DNA from 3 places in the Arthrobacter sp. 35/47 genome. Region 1 is predicted to be linked to each of the others. Evidence: riboswitches for the same ligand, from Rfam matches in the RefSeq annotation. Region 1 holds a riboswitch; each other region holds the start of a gene.
The links. A riboswitch is a leader RNA that binds a small molecule or an ion and turns the genes downstream of it on or off. The one in region 1 is predicted to bind cyclic di-AMP.
Positions count from the first base shown of each region.

Region 2: another riboswitch for cyclic di-AMP. It lies ahead of X803_RS0109200 (NlpC/P60 family protein); the one in region 1 lies ahead of X803_RS0101705 (LysM peptidoglycan-binding domain-containing protein).
Region 3: another riboswitch for cyclic di-AMP. It lies ahead of X803_RS21470 (C40 family peptidase); the one in region 1 lies ahead of X803_RS0101705 (LysM peptidoglycan-binding domain-containing protein).

Region 1 covers NZ_KI914582.1:37,969-45,038, reverse strand. The annotation lists gene X803_RS0101710 (multicopper oxidase family protein) at 463-2,124, shown strand; gene X803_RS0101705 (LysM peptidoglycan-binding domain-containing protein) at 2,241-2,885, opposite strand; cyclic di-AMP (ydaO/yuaA leader) riboswitch at 3,096-3,292, opposite strand; gene X803_RS0101700 (hypothetical protein) at 3,531-3,716, opposite strand; gene X803_RS17160 (DUF3093 family protein) at 3,727-4,290, opposite strand; cyclic di-AMP (ydaO/yuaA leader) riboswitch at 4,931-5,121, shown strand; gene X803_RS22615 (M23 family metallopeptidase) at 5,337-5,963, shown strand; gene X803_RS17155 (copper resistance CopC family protein) at 5,999-6,706, shown strand; partial or broken gene X803_RS22610 (cytochrome c oxidase assembly protein) at 6,703-7,070, opposite strand, start outside.
Region 2 covers NZ_KI914596.1:26,376-33,445, reverse strand. The annotation lists gene X803_RS22735 (heavy-metal-associated domain-containing protein) at 1-105, opposite strand, end outside; gene X803_RS0109220 (DUF305 domain-containing protein) at 505-1,122, opposite strand; gene X803_RS0109215 (four-helix bundle copper-binding protein) at 1,169-1,579, opposite strand; gene X803_RS0109210 (hypothetical protein) at 1,767-2,183, opposite strand; gene X803_RS18925 (M23 family metallopeptidase) at 2,763-3,206, opposite strand; gene X803_RS0109200 (NlpC/P60 family protein) at 3,765-4,580, opposite strand; cyclic di-AMP (ydaO/yuaA leader) riboswitch at 4,586-4,766, opposite strand; gene X803_RS0109195 (hypothetical protein) at 5,034-5,489, shown strand; gene X803_RS0109190 (DUF305 domain-containing protein) at 5,589-6,230, shown strand; gene X803_RS0109185 (F510_1955 family glycosylhydrolase) at 6,148-7,070, shown strand, end outside.
Region 3 covers NZ_KI914596.1:39,546-46,615, reverse strand. The annotation lists gene X803_RS0109295 (DUF302 domain-containing protein) at 1-168, shown strand, start outside; gene X803_RS0109290 (class II aldolase/adducin family protein) at 232-900, shown strand; cyclic di-AMP (ydaO/yuaA leader) riboswitch at 1,987-2,161, shown strand; gene X803_RS21470 (C40 family peptidase) at 2,166-2,990, shown strand; gene X803_RS0109275 (DsbA family protein) at 3,274-3,933, shown strand; gene X803_RS18940 (cytochrome c biogenesis CcdA family protein) at 3,933-4,799, shown strand; gene X803_RS0109265 (hypothetical protein) at 4,796-5,299, shown strand; gene X803_RS18935 (GntR family transcriptional regulator) at 5,326-6,036, opposite strand; gene trxA (thioredoxin) at 6,579-6,944, opposite strand; gene X803_RS22740 (metal-sensitive transcriptional regulator) at 7,023-7,070, shown strand, end outside.

The DNA of each region.
Region 1 (7,070 bases):
CTCCTGGGCGACGAACCGTTCTCGCCGCGGGCCCAGGAGGTACGCGAATTGCACGCTGCCTAGGTCAACGCCGACCAAGATCAGGCCGCCGAGTTCGCCACTGCCCTTGGCCTGCGGTGATGGACGGCGAACTCGGATGCGCGCCCGCCCTGCGGGACGCCGACGGACGGCTCTTGCTCGCCGCCGTAGAAACCGAAGGCGATCTTACTGATGTCCTGTCCGCTCTTCTCTTGCTCCACCGATGCTTGACCAAGACTGCAACCCCCGCCACGGGAACCATTGCCCGGCATTGACGGCGAGGACAGCAACTCGGAGAGACATGCCGGCCACGTCCCTTAGAAGTTTCCTCCGTCAGACTACGTCCGCCGCTTAGGTCAGGGTCCGCGGACACCGACGGGCACAGGGTTTCTATAACCCCTCCCACGCACCGTTAAGTAGTGCCACCAATCAGGAGAAGGAATTATGTCTGTTTCACGACGCCAGGTGCTGCTCTTCGGCGGCTTGAGTGCGCTCGGGGTTGGAGCACTAACAGTACCGGCGGGTTCGGTCCAGGCGAAGTCAGCCAGTGCTCTGCCGGATGAGCAAATGCCGTTGCCGTACCGGACCCCGTTCACGCAGGCCCCTTTCCTGAAGCCCTACGCTGTGACTCGGAACCCCGATGACCCTGAGAGGAAAATCAACTATTACTCAGTTGCACAGGTGGCGGCATCCGCGTCGATCCTGCCGAACAAGAATCTGCTCACACAGATTCTTGGGTATAACGGCATTTTCCCGGGTCCGACGATCAAGGTCGAGCGGGGCACGAAAGCGTTCCTACGGGTTCGCAACCAGATGCCGGCAACCCATCCACGGGCCGGGCACCTCCTCTATTCATCGGTGCATCTGCACGGGTCGGCTTCCCTGCCGCAATTCGACGGGTATGCCAGCGACATCACTCACACCGGCTTCGCCAAGGATTATGAGTACCCCAACTTCCAGCCTGCCCGGACCCTCTGGTACCACGACCACGCCGTGCACAACACCGCACCGAACGTCTACTCCGGCCTGGTGGGGCAGTACCATATTCACGATGACACCGAGCGGGCGCTGCTTCCCCAAGGCAAGTTCGACGTCGCGGTAACCATCAGCGACGCGATGTTCGCTGAGAACGGGGAACTGGGTTATGACGATAATGACCAGTCAGGTGTCTACGGTGATGTGATCTTAATCAACGGCCGGCCCTGGCCGGTGATGCAAGTCCAACGGCGTATCTACCGGTTCCGTCTCCTCAACGGGTGCGTGTCGCGCTCCTTCCGCTTCCAGCTCAGTACCGGCGGCCCCGTCGTGATCGTCGCCACGGACGGCGGGCTCATGCCCCGCGCGCAAACCATCAGTCAATGGCGTCACGCCAGCGGCGAACGCTACGAAGTCCTGGTCGACTTCCGCAACTACCAGCCCGGGCAACGTGTCGAGCTCTTGAACCTGTCCAACGAAAACAATGTCGACTACGACCACACCGGTAAGGTCATGGCCTTCGATGTCGTTGATTCTCCGGTCGACACCAGCGACCCGACGTGGAATACCCTTCCCGGCGAGTTGGACCCGGGGAATGAAGTGATGGCACTCAAGTCCACCGACGCCCTAATCCGCCGCAACTTCAGGCTCGAGCGCGATGACCTTACCAACAAGTGGACCATCGACGGTCAAACGTGGGCTGACGTCGTGGCCAGCAACTATCAACGGATCGTTGCCAACCCCGAGCTGAACAGCACTGAGATCTGGGAATTCGAAAACTCCAGCGGCGGATGGTTCCATCCCATGCACGTCCATCTGGTGGACTTCAAAATCATCGGCGGAGAAGATCGCGCCACGTACGCCTACGAGCAAGGGCCCAAGGATGTCGTCTACGTCGGCGAGGGGGAAACCGTACATCTCCTGATGAAATTCGGGCCGCACCGTGGCCGCTACATGATCCATTGCCACAACCTTCCCCACGAGGACCACGACATGATGGTCCAATTCCGCGTCGGCACCGCCGCTCTCGAACCCGAAGAAAACGATCCCATCAAAGCCGCCCCCAGCCGTTGGGATGACGCGACAGCATTCCCGCCCTTCCCTGGCGCCCACCAACCCGCAGACACCTAGCAAAGAAGCGACACAGGGGACGGCTGGTTAGCCGTACCCTGTGTCGCTTCGGTATCCGATTCCCAGCGCTCGTGTACGGGATGGTTACGGAGATTCTATTGCTGCTCGGTTAGAGGTTATGGGTTGACGCGGATATAGGATGATCCCGCGAGATCGGAAAGGGGGTGCAGGATGGTTGCGTTGACGCCGTTCATGCCGCTGCTGATGACTTGGCCGTTGCCGACGTAGATGGCGATGTGCCCTGGTCGGATGACGAGGTCGCCGGGGGCGGGGGTGCTGACGGTGGTGCCGTATTGGTAGAACTGTTCGGGTGCGAGGTCGCCTACGGTTTTGCCGATGGAGCGTAGCGCTACCTCGACGAGGATGGTGCAGTCCTGGGTGGCGCCGATTTGGGCGTAGGCCGAGGCAACCAGCGCCGAGCCGATTCCGCTCGCTGCTACAGTGCTTGATGCCTGAGCTGGAGCGCGTTCGATGGTGCTGGATGCGGTTGTGATGCCCATGGTGCTGATTTCCACTGGCGCAGGAGATATCGGTGCCGTAACACCGATGGGGCCGCCGGACAGGGCGATGACATCACCGGGGTAAATGATGGATTCCCACCCGAGCCCGTTGGCAGCGAAAATCGTTTCGAGGCTCACACCGTAGGAGGCTGCGATCTTTCCCAGGGTGTCACCTGGCTGCACAGTGTGGGAAGCAACCCCCGGTGCTACGGCCACAGCGGCAGACGCCGGCGCGACCGTTTCCGCGACCGATGCATCCACGGGTTGCTGCTGCGCGGCGGACGGGGCGGTGGTCGCGCCGGCGTTGGCCGGCAACGTCGACCCAAGCATCAAACCCGATACAGCAACGGCTACCGCTGCCGGGCGTCCCACTGTTGCAACCCCAGACGAAGCCGCTTTGGCAACGCTATGCAAGGGACTGGTAGGGACGGCGCGGTGGCGCGCGGTATGGCGAATTTTTGACATGGTCAGTCAGCCTCTCCCAATGCCTGCGAAGTTAGCTGTCGGATTCGGGTGGGAGCCACCCGGGCGCACTGCGGCACTGAAGCAAGTGCAGCTTTCGCCTTCACCCCAAGGGTTTCTTTCGAAACCCGATATTCGGTTCCCCCGCCTCTGTCGTGATGTGTTTCAGAACGGACCTCCACAGCGACAGAGTTAGGCAATCTGCTGGAGGAGTGTCACCCATAGCTAGGCCCAGACACCGCGACAATCATATCTTTCATGCCCCCGAATGTCACATTCACGTAACGGCCGCATCAGGGTGGCGCTCGACAGCCCAGGAAGGAAGACGATTTGAGGAGGGCGTGATTATGGGCGTATCGCATGGCTCTGTGGATACCAGGGTCGCGAGTGTGCTTCCAATGGAAGCCCAGGCGCGGCATGTCCTGCTCCTGTCCTGAAAATAGTTCAGATCTTATTTTCCGGTGGAGCTTCCTGCCCGGTCGCCTGGTCCGGTGTGCCGAGTGTTGCTTCTTGCTCCGCGGCGGCTTGGGCTGCCCGTTCGGCTCTGTCGGCATTGAAGATGGCTCGCATAACAAAGTAGAAGATGGCTCCCACGGCCGCGGAGGGCAAGAGCACGGAGATATATTCCATAGCGGTCAGTCTATTGTGCGCCGCCGTTAGACCCGGATCCTTCTACCAGATCTAGTTGAAGTGCGCGACTGGTGGTTATGACGGATTCAGTCGTGGCTGTTTTCTCGCGAAGCGTTTCCTCGCCTAAGGCGTTGACGAGTTCAGCTGGACGTCTGGTCGATACCAGCCAGTAGGGGGTGTGGTCTTCCTCGTCTTCTATGTCAATCCGTACCACGGGGTCAATCCAGCCTCGGATGCATAGATATGCCAGGGCGTTTAGCGCCGGTCCGCGCTGGTTGGTGGCCTCGTGTTTCACATAGGAATGTGCCGGACCTAGATACTCCCGCTCGATCTGGGCACGGCCAACGCTTAGTGAGGTGGTGGTCAGTGTGATTCGCGGGGTGGACAGGATCAGGAGAGCGGTGAGGATGAGGAAGATCACGATGCAGGCGATGACCCCGGTCAGCATGCTGATGGGCGCGAACACCAGGATTGACGCTCCTGCCACTCCTGAGACAAGCACCCACACAAACGGTGTCGGCCACAACCGTTCGTCGTAAAGGGTCGTGATTGGCGGTGCGGAAGCTTCGGACATGGTCAACAGCTTGCCACATCCCAAAATGTGGGCGTTCCCGTCGGCTCATCAATTGCCTATCGGGCGGCGCTTCCTGCGCTGTAGCGCCGGGTAGTCACGAGGCCTAAGCGAGCGGACGGATGGGCGGATCACGCCACGCTACCGCAGGTAAAACCGGATCAGGTTAACCAGATGCCGATGACCATCGTGGCTAGGGCACCCGGGCCATCGGCACCTGCATGCACCAGAAGCCTGGGCACCGAACCAGCCTAATTTATTCGTCTGGGAAGGTCCACGGAAGGCAGAGAACGGGCACCAGGCTGATCTCATTTCGGGTGTCTCTCGACCAGGTACTCATCTCGTGCCGCTTTCCACCAGAAACTCGGCACCACCCCCCTTGCGTTCTCGAGGTTGGGTCCCCCTGGCCGGGACGAACACCTTCCCTGCTGGTGCGGCGATCTCATCGTCCCCATGAGCGATCAGAGCCTGCCAGCCCTGCTGAGCTGAAACTCGTCCGGGACAGCTTTTCCCTCGGTGGCGCACACACCCCGCACCCAGAATTGTGGGACTGTAATTGATTCCTACTCTCAATAGGTTGCGAAATTGTAACTATACATCCGTCCCTGTAGAGTGATCTGGTCGCCGAGATGAGTTGGCGACGCTGGTTTTAACGCCTAACCCTGCCGGGAAGCCAGCCATCGTCCGTATACCGGCAGGGGTGGAGGACCCACTTCTTGTGGCGGCCGTTGTGCCGTCTTGGGGTGAAGCCGTTCCAGTGTGTGCACTGGCCGGCCGGGCTGATTCCTTGCCCGAATCCGACAGCTAACTTCAGCGGCGTTCGGGAAGGAATGTTCTTGTCATCACACAAGGCCGCCAGCCGTCGCCGCGCGGAACCGGCGCCTCATGGCCGCCGGGCAGCGGAGCGCCGGCCAAGGCAAGGACGGCGGCGCGCGGCAGGTCCAGCCGCTGAATCCGGTAGGAACTGGATCAAACCTACAGCGATAGTGCTGGGTGCAGCCGGGCTGCTCAGCAGCGTCATGGTCCCCGCACAAGGAAGCGGCAGCACTGTGCCGCCGATCCAAACCAAGACCGCACCATCTGAAAAGGTCACCGCCGATCCAGAGGCGGAAGTCGCGTTCACCCGGAGCGCCGTTGCGGCTGTCCCCGGGTCAGGTGCGGAAGCTGGTGATCGCTCACTGCTGGCCGCAGGCTCGGTAGAGGCCGAAACGCGTAAACCCTCTGTGGACGCTCCCACCGCGGAAGCAGCAGATCCCGCTATCGAGGAGCCCGTTGATCCGGTTGTAGGAGCACGGTTCACCGCCCCGCTTGGTTCTATCGCCACGACATCGAGTTTTGGGTACCGCACCAGCCCATTGACCGGCGCAGGCGAGCTGCATACCGGTCTCGACCTGGTAGCCTCCTGCACCACCGAGGTTCTCTCCGCCCAGGGCGGCGAGGTGGTCGAAGCCGGTTGGTCCCCCTACGGGGGAGGAAACCGAATCGTCGTCGATCACGGCAGCGGGCTGAAGACCACGTACAACCATCTTTCGGTCATCGGGGTCAGCGCCGGGCAGATTGTGTCCCAGGGCGAGCTGATCGGGAATGCCGGTACGACAGGGAACTCCACCGGATGTCACCTCCATTTCGAGGTCATGATCAATGACACGGTGGTTGATCCCACCCAGTGGCTCTGATCGTTTCAACCGTCCGCTACCACCCAAGGAGAGTCATGCACACACCCGATCCAGCCACCACCACTCTCGCCCGTCGTCCTCGAACCCAGCGCCTTCGAAGGGCGCTGCTGGGAGTGTTCGCCGCTCTGATGATCGGGTCTATCGGAGCACCGGCAGCCACCGCGCATGACTCACTGATTGGGACCGCACCGGAGGAGGGTCAGGTCATCGCTACCGCTCCGGAGGCCATCACCATCACTCTCTCCGAGACACCCCTGGAATCCTCCGGACTGGAGCTGAGCCGGATACAGATCACCGGACCGGACGGGACCCCGGTGGAAGCAGTACCGGTGACTCTGGAGGAAAACGTCATGTCAGCCCCGGCCGCCATTGACGCCCCCGGCGTGTACAGCGTGGCATGGCGCACCGTGTCCTCCGACGGGCACCCGATTGAGGGCGTCTTCGAGTTCACCTACGAACCGGCCAGCACGACGCCGGCTGAGGATCCCTCCACCGCCGCTCCGAGCGCGCAGGCCACTGAAAGTGAAGAGCCGTCGGTGGCCCCTGAAACTGTTGCTCCGACTTCGAGCCCGGCGGACCCGGTTGCCGAACCAGCTTCCGAAGAGGCCGCGAGTTCCGGGGGCGTCAACTGGTTGCTGCCGATTGTGATCGCGGTCATTGTGATCGGCGGCGCCGCCGCGTTCATGATGGGGCACCGCCAAGCCGTCAAAGCAGATGCACGCCAGGACGGTACGGAGGGCTAGGAGCCCACTGAGGCGGTTGTGGGCGCCCGCCGCTGCTGCCGGCGGATGAGGATGATCGCCGATGCCAGCAGCGGTGCGGCGCCGGCCAGGAGAACTACCGTGGCCGCAGCGAGTCGCTGATCCTCCACGAGCGAGGAACCCCAACTGCGTTCAGCGTTGCTGAACCAGTCAGCGTGGAGCGGTTCCGGGGATACTGCCAGGAAGGCTGTTGCGGCGAGGGCCACGGACAGTAAGGCCAGCACCGGGGCGAGCCGACCGCGGGTCATTCGGCTGGGCACCTGGTGGAGGAGCGAGCCGAAGAACACCAGCCCGAGGCAAACCAGGTACGCGTTGGTCAGTTGCAGCGACAGCGGGCTCGCAGTGA
Region 2 (7,070 bases), on a different contig from region 1:
GTCGACCCGGACAGCCGTAACGTCCTCGAGGGCGCTCACGGCTGAGGTGACCCGCGATGCGCATGATCCGCAGGTCAGACCAGTGACGTCGAAACTGGCGGTCACATCACCAGTAGACGTGGGAACGGACGAAGCTCGCGTGCCCTTAGCTAAAGCGTCCTTGGCTGTGGTGTCTTGGGGTGCGCAGCAGGCGCAGCCCGAGGATGACTTGTCGGTCAGGGTCAGATCAGAAGAAGAAGTGCCGCACATGGTGATCTCCAAACAAGAGTGGGCTATTAGAGTCCGCGGCTGGGATCCGGTGGTCGTTCAGGCCGGCTCGAGCCGCATCAGATGACCTTCAGGGAGTAAGCGACCCAATCAGAGTGGGCACGGACTTCCCGTTTCGGTAACGAGCAACTTATACCCCTGGGGGGTATAGTGTCAAGGTGACTGGGGACTATTGCCTTTCTGCTGGTCGGTCGAGGCACCCCAGAAGGAGCACCCCGACCTCCCAGCGATTCCCGGTCACTCTGAGGCGTACCGGTCCAGGATGGACTGCATCTGGGCGATTTCTTCCTGCTGGGTTTTGACGATCGCTTCGCACAGCTCCGTGATTTCTGGATCCGTGATGTTGGATTCCTGGCAGACCAGGATCGCGCGGGAGTGGTGCGGGATCATCGATTTCAGGAATTGCTCGTTGCCGACGAAGGTTTCTGTCCGCCCGAGGGCGAACACTCCGACGAAGAGCACCGCGAACCCGACCAGCATGGCGATGTTCGCTTTGGTGTTCTTGAACATCGACCACATGCCGATGACCATGACGATCGCCATCGCACCGACCATGAGCAACGCCATCCAGAAGTTGCTCAGGTTGTAGTAGAAGTGATCGATGGACCGGACCATCGACATGGACAACGTCCACATCAGCCCCAGGCTGATCAGCAGGATGAGACCAAACTTCACATACATCTTCTTGCCTGACCCACCATGACCCGAGCCGCCATGACTGGAGTGATCCTTTCCGCCACTGGCAGTCTCGCCCTTGCCGGAGGCTTCTTCCTGGTGGTGTTGTTCGGTGTGCTCCTGTTCATGTCCGGGAGTTCCTGCGCGGTGGCTGCCGGACGTGTTTTCTGCTGAGTTCACGGAGTCCTCCTTTGGATATCGCCGTAAAGGCCATGATGGAAAAGCTTTAGCCCAGGGAGGACAGCAGTTCCGCGCAGGCCTTCTCACAGCGGCGGCACGCTTCAGCGCAGATCCGGCAGTGGTCGTGCATCCCGGCGTGCTGCTCACACTCGTCAGCGCAGGCCTTGCACGCGGTACGGCAGGCTTCGACGATGGTTCGGGTGAGGTTCGGGTCGTACCCGGTGTGGCGGGACAGCACGTTACCGGTGGTCGCGCAAATGTCCGCGCAGTCCAGGTTGGTCCGGATGCACTTGGTCAGCTCGGCGACCATATCCTCGCTCAGGCACGCATCCGCACACGCGGTGCACGTCTGGGCACATTCAAAACACGCTTCGATGCATTCGGCGAGCTTTTCCTTGTCCACTCCCCCGAGATCCTTGGGGTAGGTGTCGAGCATGGACGTCAAGTGGTGTGTCATTGTTTTCTCCTCAATCAGGGTGCAGCTGATCCAGGTCAGCCGCTAATTGGTTGTGTGTACCGGAATTGGGCTTGTGCAGGTGCGTGCGCTCTGACTCGCAGCCGACGGACGTCGGACTTCGAAGACGTCGGACTTAGAGCAGGCATGAGGGCACGCCAAGGAAGACCCACAAGACGGGCCTGGAATTTTATGTGCGACTGATCGATAAGGCCGTCAATGACGGAGTGAGGTGATCACGTCTTTCGAGCACCGGATCAAAGAAACCGGGCGGGCGGTAACCGCTATCGTCGGGGAACGACTCGACCTGAGCGGCAAGGGCCACAACCTGCTCCGCGGGTAACGCCGGCTGCGGTGCGGTGATGCCCTCAGTGGTGTTGACCTGCTGATGGCAACAGGCCTGCGCCGACGGTGAGCCCTTAGGCCCGGCCGTCATACTCATCGCCGTCGCAGCACCAGGCTGACCCGACGGCTCCATAGCCACCGTACGGTCACCCATCGACATCGGACCGTGCTGTTCCATCTGGAGGCACAAGGCTGCAGCGGCAGAGGTCGTAAACGCGAACACCAGTGAAAAGCTCAGCACGATACGCATCACCGCCTGCACGGTGACGCCTCCATTGCCTCGCACTGATGCTGAAATTGCGACCCCTCCCGGTCTTTCGCCTTGAAACCACCCTAATAAATGGTAAGACTGCTGACCAGTAGGCACCCGCGGCGACCTAATTTCAGGACTTTTTCGGTCGTCATCTCACTAGCCTTCATGACACCGGCTCCCGTGAAGGGGGCTCGGCTCTCAGCCCTAACTGCGCCTGGGCCGCGGGACGTTCGCGGCTTTCCTGTGACGTGGTGTCCTCTGCTCAGGGTGCGGCCGGGCCAGGACGCGTCGGCTCCGGCTCTTCACCGGGGAACCCATCTCGACCATGCGCATGGATACCTCGAGGCCCCTCATCACGGACCTGATCCGGACTCGGGCATCCAGGAGAAAGCCGAGGATCTGGCCATGAACCCGGCAGACCTCGCCCGGTACTGCGTCCAGGCCATTGGTTCCGCCCGGTCGCTCTGGCTCCCGGGACGCCGTCCCCAGCCTCGTCTCGGTCACGGTGAGAGGGATCTATACCTGAGATCGATCCTCTGGCCATCCCAGCTTCTAGTGGTTAATCGGATCTCGGTGAAGGCCCGAGGATTAGAACCAGGTCGAGGGATCGACGAGCGTGTCGTTGATCATGACTTCGAAGTGCAGATGGCAGCCGGTGGAGTTGCCAGTGGTTCCAACCCCGCCCACAAACTCTCCCCGAGCAACTGTTTGGCCTACGCCGACGGCAATCGTCGCGAGGTGGTTGTAGGTGGTCTTCAGCCCATTCCCGTGGTCGACAACGATACGGTTCCCTCCACCGTAGGGACTCCATCCAGCTTCGCTGATGGTTCCACTGGCAGCGGCCGTGACAGGGGTGGAACATGAGCCGGTGAGGTCGATGCCGGTGTGCATTTCCCCTGGCACCCCGGTCAGTGGGTTGGTGCGATATCCGAAGGTCGAGACGGTGGTCATTTCGGCCAAGGGCGCGCCGAGGCCGGACTGTTTAGGAGGTTCGGCAGCAGGGCTTTCGTCCGCGTCATCGCCGGGGGTCATCTCGATGGGACCATCAGCCAGAAAGTGCGATGAGTCTACCGACCCTGTCGCCGGCTCCGCGGAGGAGGCGCCCACGACTGCGGCGCGGCTGAAATCCACGCTGGCTTTCGGGTCGGCTTCAATGGTTTGCGCTCGTGGCTGCTGAGCGCTGTCCGCGGCCGCGCTGACGGCGGCTGGTTCTACGGATGACGGGGCCGCTGCAGTCACGGGGATGCCGGAGAGGAGAACGCCGCTAAGCACACTGGCGGCCGAGATTGCACCGGCGATCGGGGCGACAGGTGAAGGGCGGCGGTTCGTCGCGCTCCGCTTCGCGGCGCGGCGGCCCTGCTGGTGACGGGGGGTGGCCGGTTCTGCGCGGCGACGTCCTGTGGCGGCGCGGCGTCGACCGTGGGCGTTGTGGGAAGACAACGATGATCTCGTCTCGCTCAGGGGAAGGGTGAGGGCATGCCGAAGTGCAGGGGGATGACTCCGGCATGCCCAGGTGTGGGTAGGCAAAGGGCTTGGAGCGGTTCGCGGTCGCCCTGTTGGCCCTTTTTGCCTACCCGGCTTAGGTGGTTGTTAGCCGTTGACCCGGACGAAGGATGAGCCGGCGAGATCGCTCAGGGGGTGCAGGAGGGTGTCGTTGACACCGTTCATGCCGCTGCTAATGACCTGGCCGTTACCTACATAGATGGCGATGTGGCCGGGTCGGATGACCAGGTCACCCGGTGCGGGCGAGCCGACAACGGTCCCGTACTGGTAGAACTGCTCGGGCCCGAGGTCGCCCACAGACTTGCCGATGGACCGCAGCGCGACCTCGACGAGGATGGTGCAGTCCTGCGTGCGGCCGATCTGTGCGTAGGCGGAGGCGACCAGCGCGGCACCGACACTGCTGCTCGCTGCAGGGGCAGGAGCCGGCTTCGGCTCGGGAGCAGGGGCAGGGGCAGCGGGAAGCGCTACGGCAGCCTGCAGCGCCACTTCCTGCACGGCAGGGCTCGGCTGTACCGGGGCGGGTTCCACCGCCTGCACTGTTACAGGTGACGGGTCAGCTTCGGGGACCGGGTGCTCCAGGACAGGAGCCGGAGCAGCAACCACCGGAGCGGGCGCAGCGGTAACGGCTTCTCGTTCGAAGGAGATAGCGGCCGATGTATCCGCGGACACCGGCTCGGATTCCACGGTGGTAACCAGCGAACTGGTGCTCACCTGACGCTGCGGTGCGTCCACCGCCTGGGCCGGAAGGCCAGCGGTGAGAACGAGACCAGAAGCTGCGGTGATCACTGCAGCCTGACGGCCTGCAGAACCCATGTTGGAGGAAACAGCCTTGGAGAGGACCGCCAACGTATTGGTCTGGGCGGGGACTGCGCGATGGCGCGCGGGGGCATGCCGAGTGGACATAGATGAGTACCTTCTCCCAACGCCTGCGAGGTTAGCTGTCGGGTTCGGATGGGAGTCACCCGGCCGTGGACACGGCTTAACCCCAAGGACCCATAAAGCGTTGGGCCCGCGTACATGGTTCCCCCGCCTCTGCCAGCGGAAAACGGACGACCCCACCACGGTGACAGAGCTCGGCGATCCGTGTGGGAGTGCCTCCATGGGGTGCAGGCACGAGATTGAGGGTATCCCACCGGACTGCGAATATCACAATTGGGTCACGGTGGGTCTCCCCTGTCACCTCAGGAAGCTCCTTTCCCCGATTCCTGTGGTGGCGCTGAACGCGCAGCTCCTGCGCCAGCTGAATCTGGCATCCGGCAGCCACCGCTGGTGGAGCACCGATTCGATCCGGCCCAGGATGGGTCGGTACTCTGATATCAGGCATAAACCATCACGTAGGCGGGAAGGGGCAGGACGGTGCATAAGTATCCGCCGAGAGCGCTGTTCGTTCCCCTTTCACGCCGCTTTCCCCGGGCAGCTCTTCTTTTCAGTCTGACCGCGGTCATTGTGGGCATCCTTGCGATGCATGTGTGGATGGGCGGGCATGGTGCCTCACACGCCGTCGGCCCGGTGGTCACCGCGGCGCCCGCAGCTGATGTGCACCACCAGGCGATCACGCCGGCATCCGCATCCGACACCGCAGACTCGGGAATGACCCTGAATCTGGATTGTGCGGATACGTGCGGTGAAGAGATCGCCGCGGCCGTGTGCATCCTGGCGTTCCTGGTTGTTTCCTTCGCCGCTGCCATCGTCCTCAGGAGCCGGCTGGTCTATGGCCGTGTTCGCCTGCGGGGCCCGCCGCCGGTAGTACAGCTTCCCCGCACCTTCGTACCTTCGCTGACACTGGTTCAGCTCTGCATCAGCCGCACGTGAGAGTCGCGTAAGTACCCGACTCCGGTAACGGCCCGACGGCAACCCCGTCGTGCCGACGTACTGAACTGCAGCTAGCTCAACCATCGAAGGACACCCCTCATGACCAAGCGTTACCTTTCCATGTCCGCACTGGCGATCGCCGCGACCCTCACGCTTGCCGGTTGTGGATCCGGCGAAACACCCGGCACTGCTACGGCGCCGGAGAGCAGCGCCGGCTCCGCTGCACCGGAAACCACGCAGGACACTGCGGCCGAACCTAACGATGCGGACGTCATGTTCGCCCAGATGATGATCCCGCACCACCGTCAGGCCGTGGAAATGAGCGAGATCATGCTCGCCCAGGACTCCATCAGCCCGGAAGTACGCGACCTGGCTACCCAGATCAGAGATGCGCAGGCACCCGAAATCGAGACGATGACCGGCTGGCTCGAAGCTTGGGGTGAACCGGTCGAACCCGAAGGTGGCATGGAAGGCCATGACATGGGGGACATGGGCGGTGGCGGGGAGATGCAGGGCATGATGACCGAGGACGGGCTCGCCGGGCTGGAAGCCGCCGAAGGCGACGAAGCGGCGCGCATGTTCCTGGAGTCCATGACGGCCCACCACGACGGAGCGGTCGAAATGGCGCAGGAAGAAATCGAGAACGGGCAGTACCCGGATGCCATCGCCCTGGCGGAAACCATCGTGGAAACGCAGCAGGCCGAGATCGAGGAGATGGAAGCCCTCCTGGCCGAGCTCTAAGACGGGCAAGCACAGTCCGCCGGAGGCGTCCATTACCGGCGTCTCCCGCGGACCGTGCCTTCCTCCTCTTCCCGTCATTCCCCCTTTGGTTGGAGAGCAACAAATGCGTCCAAAATTTTTCCCTATCCTTCTCCGCCGTCGTCTCGTCTTGCCCACGGTGGCGCTTATCTCGATGATGTCCGTGGCGGCCTGTTCGGCTCCTTCGGCGGCACCGCAACCACCCGGCACAGCAAAGAGCTTTCCCACCGGTCATGTGCACGGTATGAGCGTGGACCCGGGCAGTGACCGGGTGCTGTTAGCCACCCACAACGGGCTGTACGACGTCTCCTCCTCCCCCGCCCCACGCATCGGACCCGTCATCGACCTGATGGGATACACCGCCGGTGAGAACAACACCCTGTACGCGTCCGGGCACCCCGGACCGGACACAGATCTGCCCAACCCGGTTGGGCTGCTCAGCTCCACCGACGGTGGTAAGAGTTGGGAGCCCCTGTCCCGGCAGGGCCAGTCCGACTTTCATGCCCTGACCAGAACCGGGGAATCATTCGTCGGATACGACGGGCAACTGATTACCAGCGGTGATGGTCTTCAATGGCTTCCGGCGGAAACCCAGATCGCTCCCTTCGACCTCTCCGGCACGACAAGCAGCGACGTCGTGCTGGCCACCACAGGGGAAGGGCTCTACCGTTCCACCGACGCCGGTTCCACTTGGAGTCTTGTCGCTGACAGTCCTCTACTGTTGCTGACCGCCCTGGACGGGGAAACGGCAGTCGGTGTCACTCCTGAAGGTGACATTCACACCAGCGCAGACGCGGGGGCGACCTGGGCGAAGAAGGGATC
Region 3 (7,070 bases), on a different contig from region 1:
AACGTCGTCGTACGCCGCGGACCCGACGCCACGCAGACCACAATCCAGGCCATCGACCCCCAGACAATGGTCCAGCTCAGCGCCAGCCCGGCCGTACAGGAAGTGGCCAGTGACGCCGACACGAGACTGCGAGCCGCACTGACCTCCCTCGAAGGCAACCCAGCCTAAAGACGCAAGCAGGACCAGTGATCGCCGGCACGGGAACCGGCAACTGTTCAGAAGGGAACAAATATGACCGCTAACGAAGCTTCAGCTGACGCGCGTGCGGCGATAGTGCAGGCATCCCAGCTGCTGTTTACAGCCGGGGTGATGTCCCATTCAGGGCACGGAAACCTCAGTGCCAGAATCGACGACGACCGTTTCCTGCTTACCAGCACCGGGGTGGTGAGGGACCTTCGTCCAGAGCAGCTCGCCACAGTGACCGTCGGCGGTGACGTCGTCGACGGTGAACTTGGCCCTGAGAACGCCGAAATTATCCACATGCATTCGGTCGTCTACAACACCCGGGACGACATCGCTGCAATTATCCACACCCACTCCCCTGCAGCGACAGCGTTTGCCGTGGCGAACGCGTCACTACCCTGCCGCACAGAGCCCCTGCTACGCTTCGGGCAGGCCCAGACTGTCCCTGTTGTGCCGTGGGGCCCGCGCGGGTCAGACCTGTCCGTGAAGGGCATCACCCGAGTGCTGGCCGAGCAACCTGGAACGAACGCCGTACTGTTGGGAAATCACGGGCTCCTCGCCTTCGGTCCGGACCCCGTAGCGACCGGGCGGCTGGTCATCGCGATCGAGGAATCAGCCGCGGCTGAACTGGCCGCGGCAGCGCTCGGCGGCGCGGTGGATTTCCCGCCAGGTGCCCTGGATGCAGTCCGGGCGGGGATGAAAGCCGGGCAGCACTGAGGCATGGCCGCCGGGACCAGCGGGCCGTGCTGGCGTCGAAGACATCAGGATGGCACCGCCTGGTCAGTGATGTAGAGGGGCATTCCGTAGCACAACACGCTGCCTGACGGATCCTCCCACGTTGCGACGTGGCTCCTCGTCCGGCCGGCTTTCTAGCTGCCGTCAGGGCCGTGCAGCGCCGACTGGAATTTCCGGGGTTGATGCTTGTAAGACACCAGGTGAAAGCGTGTCGGCCGCCGACGATTTTCGGGTACTCACAGACGGATATAGGCCGCGCCTTGAAACTGACGCGTGGCAATATGGGAAACAGCGGCGGGGACGACTTCCACATTTGGCTGGAGGTCAGCGGACTCCATTCCGGCCGACCGGAGACTGTTCTCACAGGCATACACCGTTATCCCCCTCGCCACATTCTCAAGGGGCTCGGCTCCCGGGATAAGCTGGCGGACGCTTGGTCCTTGGACCACTATTTCGATAGCGACATCAGGCAGTTCAGCCAACGCGTTGCGTGCCACCTGCATCGCCATGGGCAGACCGGGGAAGGGGTCCGAACCTGGGCCAGCCAAGTGCACAATGAGGATCTCCTTATTCGAAGCCGTGGACATGCTTCAGTGACCCATCCCGGCGCGGTTCATCCGTGCGTCCGAACTTTTCGTTCTTCCCGGCATGAACGTGCACTCGGAGACAGGAGCGCAGGCTCTTGTTGTGCGTCGCATTGGACCTTCTTTCCTTCATGTTCTCTGTTGCCTCTGAGGATCACTGGCTCCTTGTTTCGCCACAATAGGTGAACACTCCGGAGGAACCTATCCCATGGGTTCGGAGTTAGACAGATGTTGCATCTGTAGCAAGCATCATCAGATCCCTCCGGAAACCTTATCCGCTCGAATCAGCGACCGGTGCACACAAAATCCCGCGTGCACCGGTCAACTGAGGCGGACATGACGCGGAATTCAGAGCCCGAGGCGGCGGTAGTGAACAGTCTGGGACACCCCTTGGGGGCCCGTCATATAAATGTTTATACATTTGAGATGTTTCCCTGTATCTTGGTCATGTGCCGCGCATCGTTTCGCGGCATCCTTGGCTCGTTACCGAACTCTGCCGCTTGCCAAGGCACTAGCTAGAGACTGAGGCAGGGGCGGGGGAACCAATTTTTGGGTTCCGTTGAATCCTTGGGGTTAAGCCGTTCGATGACCACATCGCGCGACCGGGTGACTCCCACCCGAATCCGACAGCTCACCTCGCAGGTATCGGGAGAGGCTACATAGATGTCATTGAAGAACACTCGTGGCCGCCACCGTGCGGTCACTATCAGCCCTATGGCAAGAATGTATGGATCCGCGCTGGATCAGACGCGCGCCGGCAGCCGTCAGGCCGCGGTGGCTGTCGTAGGTGCTGGGCTTTTGCTGGGGAGTGCCGTGCCTGCCCAAGCAGGAGCGATAGCATCCGCCCCTGCTACGGATTTCACACCAATCCAGTCTTCCTCGGCCACCGCGCCGACGGAAGAGACCTATACGGTGCAGGCTGGGGATACCCTCGGTCTCATTGCGACGCGGCACGGTATTGATTTGCCAGCGCTGTTGTCGCTGAATGGCCTGTCGATGGACACTGTGATCTATCCCGGTGACCGCATCAACGTCGCACCGGGTGCCGTTACCTCTGGTGCCCAGCCCGAGATGATGACCCTAACGCAACTGTCCGGGCCGGCAGTGACCTCGTCCGTCTACGCTGCGGGATCTGTCAGCGCGGAGGTAGCGCCCTCGTCGGCTAATCAAGCGATCCTCGCTGCGGCGCGGGCCCAATTAGGCGCGGTGCAGGACTGCACCGTTCTTGGTGAGGTGGCACTGCGTGCGGCTGGAATCCAGGGTGTGGGCGATGAATCTCCGGAGTCCCTGATGGCTTACGCAACACCTGTGTCGGATCCGCAGCCCGGAGACTTCATCTACTACGCCGATGGAGGCATGGGCTTTTCACACAATGCGGTCTACATCGGAAACGGCCAAGCCATCCACAGTGGATGGAACGGTAACCAGACCGTGGTTGAGAGTGTCGATGTCGGCTCCGGCCCTATCTACTACCGGGTGAACGCCTAAATCCTCCGCTGGAACCTGCTGCAGACGTGGCAGGTTCCAGCGGCAGGGCGGTCGACCGCAGGAGAACATCGGGAACTTTTTCAACACCGCCTCCCCTGCGTGTACCAGTGAACGCATTTCCACCCATCGTCCGGACACTGGATCACTCATTCATGCCTGGTTGATCGGTTGTACTATCAGTGCCCATTCAAGGAGTTGCATGTCATCCCCGGAAACATCCACCCCTGAAAGATCCAGCCGCCGAGCGTTAACGATCTCCCTCGCCGTTGTTGGCCTGGTCCTTTTGATCCTGCTGATCGGCATAGCGACATCACAGAAACGTCCCTCTCAGGGTGGAGGCTCAGCACCAGCGGCTGCCCCCGGACAGAGCGAGGCTGGGGAGCCACTTGATTTGTCACGGCGGACAGCCGATGACCCGACCGCGCTTGGCCGGGTGGATGCTCCCGTAGTCATGATCGAGTATGCCGACTACCGCTGCCCGTTCTGCGGCTTGTTCTCCCGCGACACCCTGCCTACCCTGGTCGACAAATACGTGGAAAGCGGAGATTTGCGCATTGAATGGCGGGACCTGCCGGTGTTCGGTGAGCAATCCTTCAGCGCAGCCGTGGCCGGGCGGGCAGCCGGCGAGCAGAGCAAGTTCTGGGAATTCAACAAGGCGGTTTTTGCCGAGGCTCCGGAACGTGGTCACATCGATCTGACCGAGGAACGCCTGATCCAGCTGGCAGAGGCTGCCGGGGTACCCGATCTGGAAAAGTTCAAGACCGATCTGGACTCGGAAGAGCTTTCCGCAGCCGTCGAGAAGGATGCACAGGAAGCGGCATCATTGGGCGCCACCGGTACCCCGACTTTCCTGGTTAACGGTGTCCCCCTGATCGGCGCGCAGCCTCTGGCCGCCTTTGAACAGGTCATTGACGGTGAACTGGAACGGGCGGGGCAAGGGTAATGGTCATCGGTTATGCCGGCGCATTCCTTGGTGGTCTCCTAACCTTACTCAGCCCCTGTTCAGCTTTACTGCTGCCAGCTTTTTTCGCTTACGCTTTCACCACCCCTGCCCAGCTCGTAGCCAGGACCGGACTGTTTTACCTGGGGCTGCTCTCCACACTGGTGCCGCTGGGCGTCTTCGCCGGTGCTCTCGGCTCTTTGGTGACCCAGCACCGCAGTATTCTCATTGCAGTTGCGTCAGCTCTGGTTATCAGCGTGGGAATAGCCCAGCTGATAGGGATCCGTCTGCCCCCAATGTTCCGCAGCGCCCATCAAGGTGAAGGCTCCCGTTTGTCCGTGTTCGTCCTCGGTTCTGTCTACGGGGTCGCCGGGGCCTGCACCGGCCCCATTCTCGGCTCAGTCCTGACCGTGGCGGCGGTGGGAAGCAATGCCGTGTATGGCGGAGTTCTGCTCGCCGTGTACGCGTTGGGGATGGCCTTGCCGCTGTTTATGCTGGCTCTCCTGTGGGACCGGCTGGGGGTTTCCGGGCGGAGTTGGTTGCGGCCGCGTCAGGTCAGGGTGGGGCGGTGGTCCAACTCCGTGGTGATGGTCATTTCCGGTGGCCTCTCAATCGGCATTGGGGTGCTCCTGCTTGTCACCGACGGCACCGCAGGACTCGGTGGGGTACTGACTGTGTCCGACCAGTTCCGCCTTGAATCAGCTGCCAGCGGGATCGCCTCGGATGTATCCAACCCGGTATTCATGGTGGCGGCCGTGACAGTGTTGGCGTTGACCGCCGCACTGCGTTGGAGGACCCGCCGAGGATCAAGCGACGCCGGCGCTGAAAGGAAAATATCCGTAGCGCGCGAGGAAAAGGACGTTCGATGAAGGACGATCACCGCATCTCACTGGCTGCGGCCCTGTCACACTGGCCTGCCCGGCGTTGGTTGGCCGCGGTCGGCGGCACGCTCATCACCTACCTGATCGTGGCCGTCCCGACGGATCTTATTGACACGCCGCTGTTCACCCGTGAGGTTCCGCCGACGTGGTGGTCCTTCCCTGTTCTGGCCGTGACGGCCGGACTCACCGGCATGGTGGCCGCCACGTACGTCGCCCGGGAACCTGCTCTGCAGAATGACCGCCACGGCCGGTTCGGAGCCGCTGGTACAGCGATATCGTTCTTCGCGGTCGGTTGCCCGGTCTGCAACAAGCTCGTCCTGCTGGCGTTGGGAGCCTCCGGTGCGATGCAGTACTTCGAACCCATCCAGCCGCTGCTGGCTGCCGGGTCCGTAGCCCTGCTCACGTGGGCTCTCCACCAACGGGCGACATCCGAGGACCGGTGCCGGGCACCACAGGTGCCATCTGCCGCACGGTCAACAAACGGTTGACACATGTGCGAGGACGATGAGCTCCCTCAATCAGAACGCGGGCCAGAGCCGGCCTTACACCCGAACGACGTCGCTACGGTGATTCTTTCTCCCAGAATGTAGCTTCGTCGAAACTCCAGAGTCCTTGCCCGATAACATCCAGTGCGTTCGATCAGCAACAACGGCATCCCCTCGGCACAGTTCAAGCAGGAGGCCTGATCCGCGGAGGCAGCTACGGCCGTAAGTTGCTCGGTCCCGCCATCCAGCACAATGCCACAGCGTCTTTCCAGCTCGGCATACAGTGCGGCGTCGGTGAAATCCGCTTGCATCAGCTTCACGGCGACCGCAGCCGGGAGCCAAACCTGGTCCAGGCCAAGGGGTTCCCCATCGGCAAGACGCACACGCGAAAGATGGAAGAACTCCGTATCGGCATCAAGGGACATCTTCCCAGCAACCGAAGCATCCCGGACAAGGTGCTGTGCCAGCACGACACTTGAATGGTGCAGGCCAGATTCACGGATGGACGCCAACAAACTGTAGATCGGCCCGTAAGCCGTGCTCTTCCCCGCAACAACCGCAGGCTTCCGCCCGGGGTGAGCGGTAATCTGCCCGGCCTCACGGAGCGGCCGCAGCGCAGCCCTGATCGTGCCCCTGCTGACGCCGTACCGTTTGGCCAGCTCCAACTCGCCCGGAAACCCCGAATCAAAGACGCCACCAAGAACCTCATCCATAAGGTCGGCGCTGACCTTTTTCCACAACGGAGGACGCCGCGGCCCCCCGGCCCGGGTAGAGCCTTCCGCTGGAAGGGACGCCTGCTCTTCAGTATCCACGTAGCCTCGAGTGATATGTGTGACCATTGCCGTGACACGACACTACGTCACCGACCGCAGGCACCAAAAGCTTCAATCCCCTCCAGGGAGAACCTGTTCTGGGGTGTGTATACGGGTATCTCAGCCAAGCTGAGGAAGGAATCGTCGAGGAGTTCTTGTCCTCAAACCAGAGCCCTTCGGAGCGTTAATGACGTCGGCACGGCGTATGCGGGCCGATATTTCCTCGGGCGACTCTCATTTCAGGGTAGAGGGCAGGAACTTCCCCGCCTCTTGCGGACCAGCACCTCGGGAAGAGTTCCGATGGACACGGCGGCCAGGCAGGGACTAACGAATGCGAATAGTTGGAACACACCCAATAGTGCTCGGCGGGATGCATGAATTGCGCAGGTGAGCCCATGGGCCGGAACCAATGATGGTTCAGCTGCCCTGCTCGTGCCCTAAGTTTTCTCCAGCTACTCGTCTTCCGAGTCCTAAGCGGACTGGCGGGAGGCTAACTTGGCCTGCACTTCGGTCATGTCCAAGGCCTTCAGCCGCTCGATGAGCTGGTCCAAGGAGGAGGGGTTCAGTGCCCCGGGCTGGGAGAAAACCAGGATGCCATCACGGAACGCCATCAGTGTCGGAATAGAGGTAATGGAAGCGGCTGCAGCCAGAGCCTGCTCGGCTTCAGTGTCAACCTTGGCGAAAACGATGTCCGTGTGCTTCTCCGAGGCTGCGCTGAAGGTCGGGGCGAAGGCCCGGCAGGGACCGCACCAGGCGGCCCAGAAATCCACCAGCACGATGCCGTTACCGGTGACGGTGCCCTCAAAGGTTTTTTCGGTGATATCGATGGTTGCCATGCTCTAACTCTATACCCCGGGGGGTAAACCATGGAAAGATGAGGAGCACGACAACCACCACAGGGGAAGGAGCCAATCATGACCGTCACCCCTACCGAGACCCCACCGACGACAAACCCTGAACCC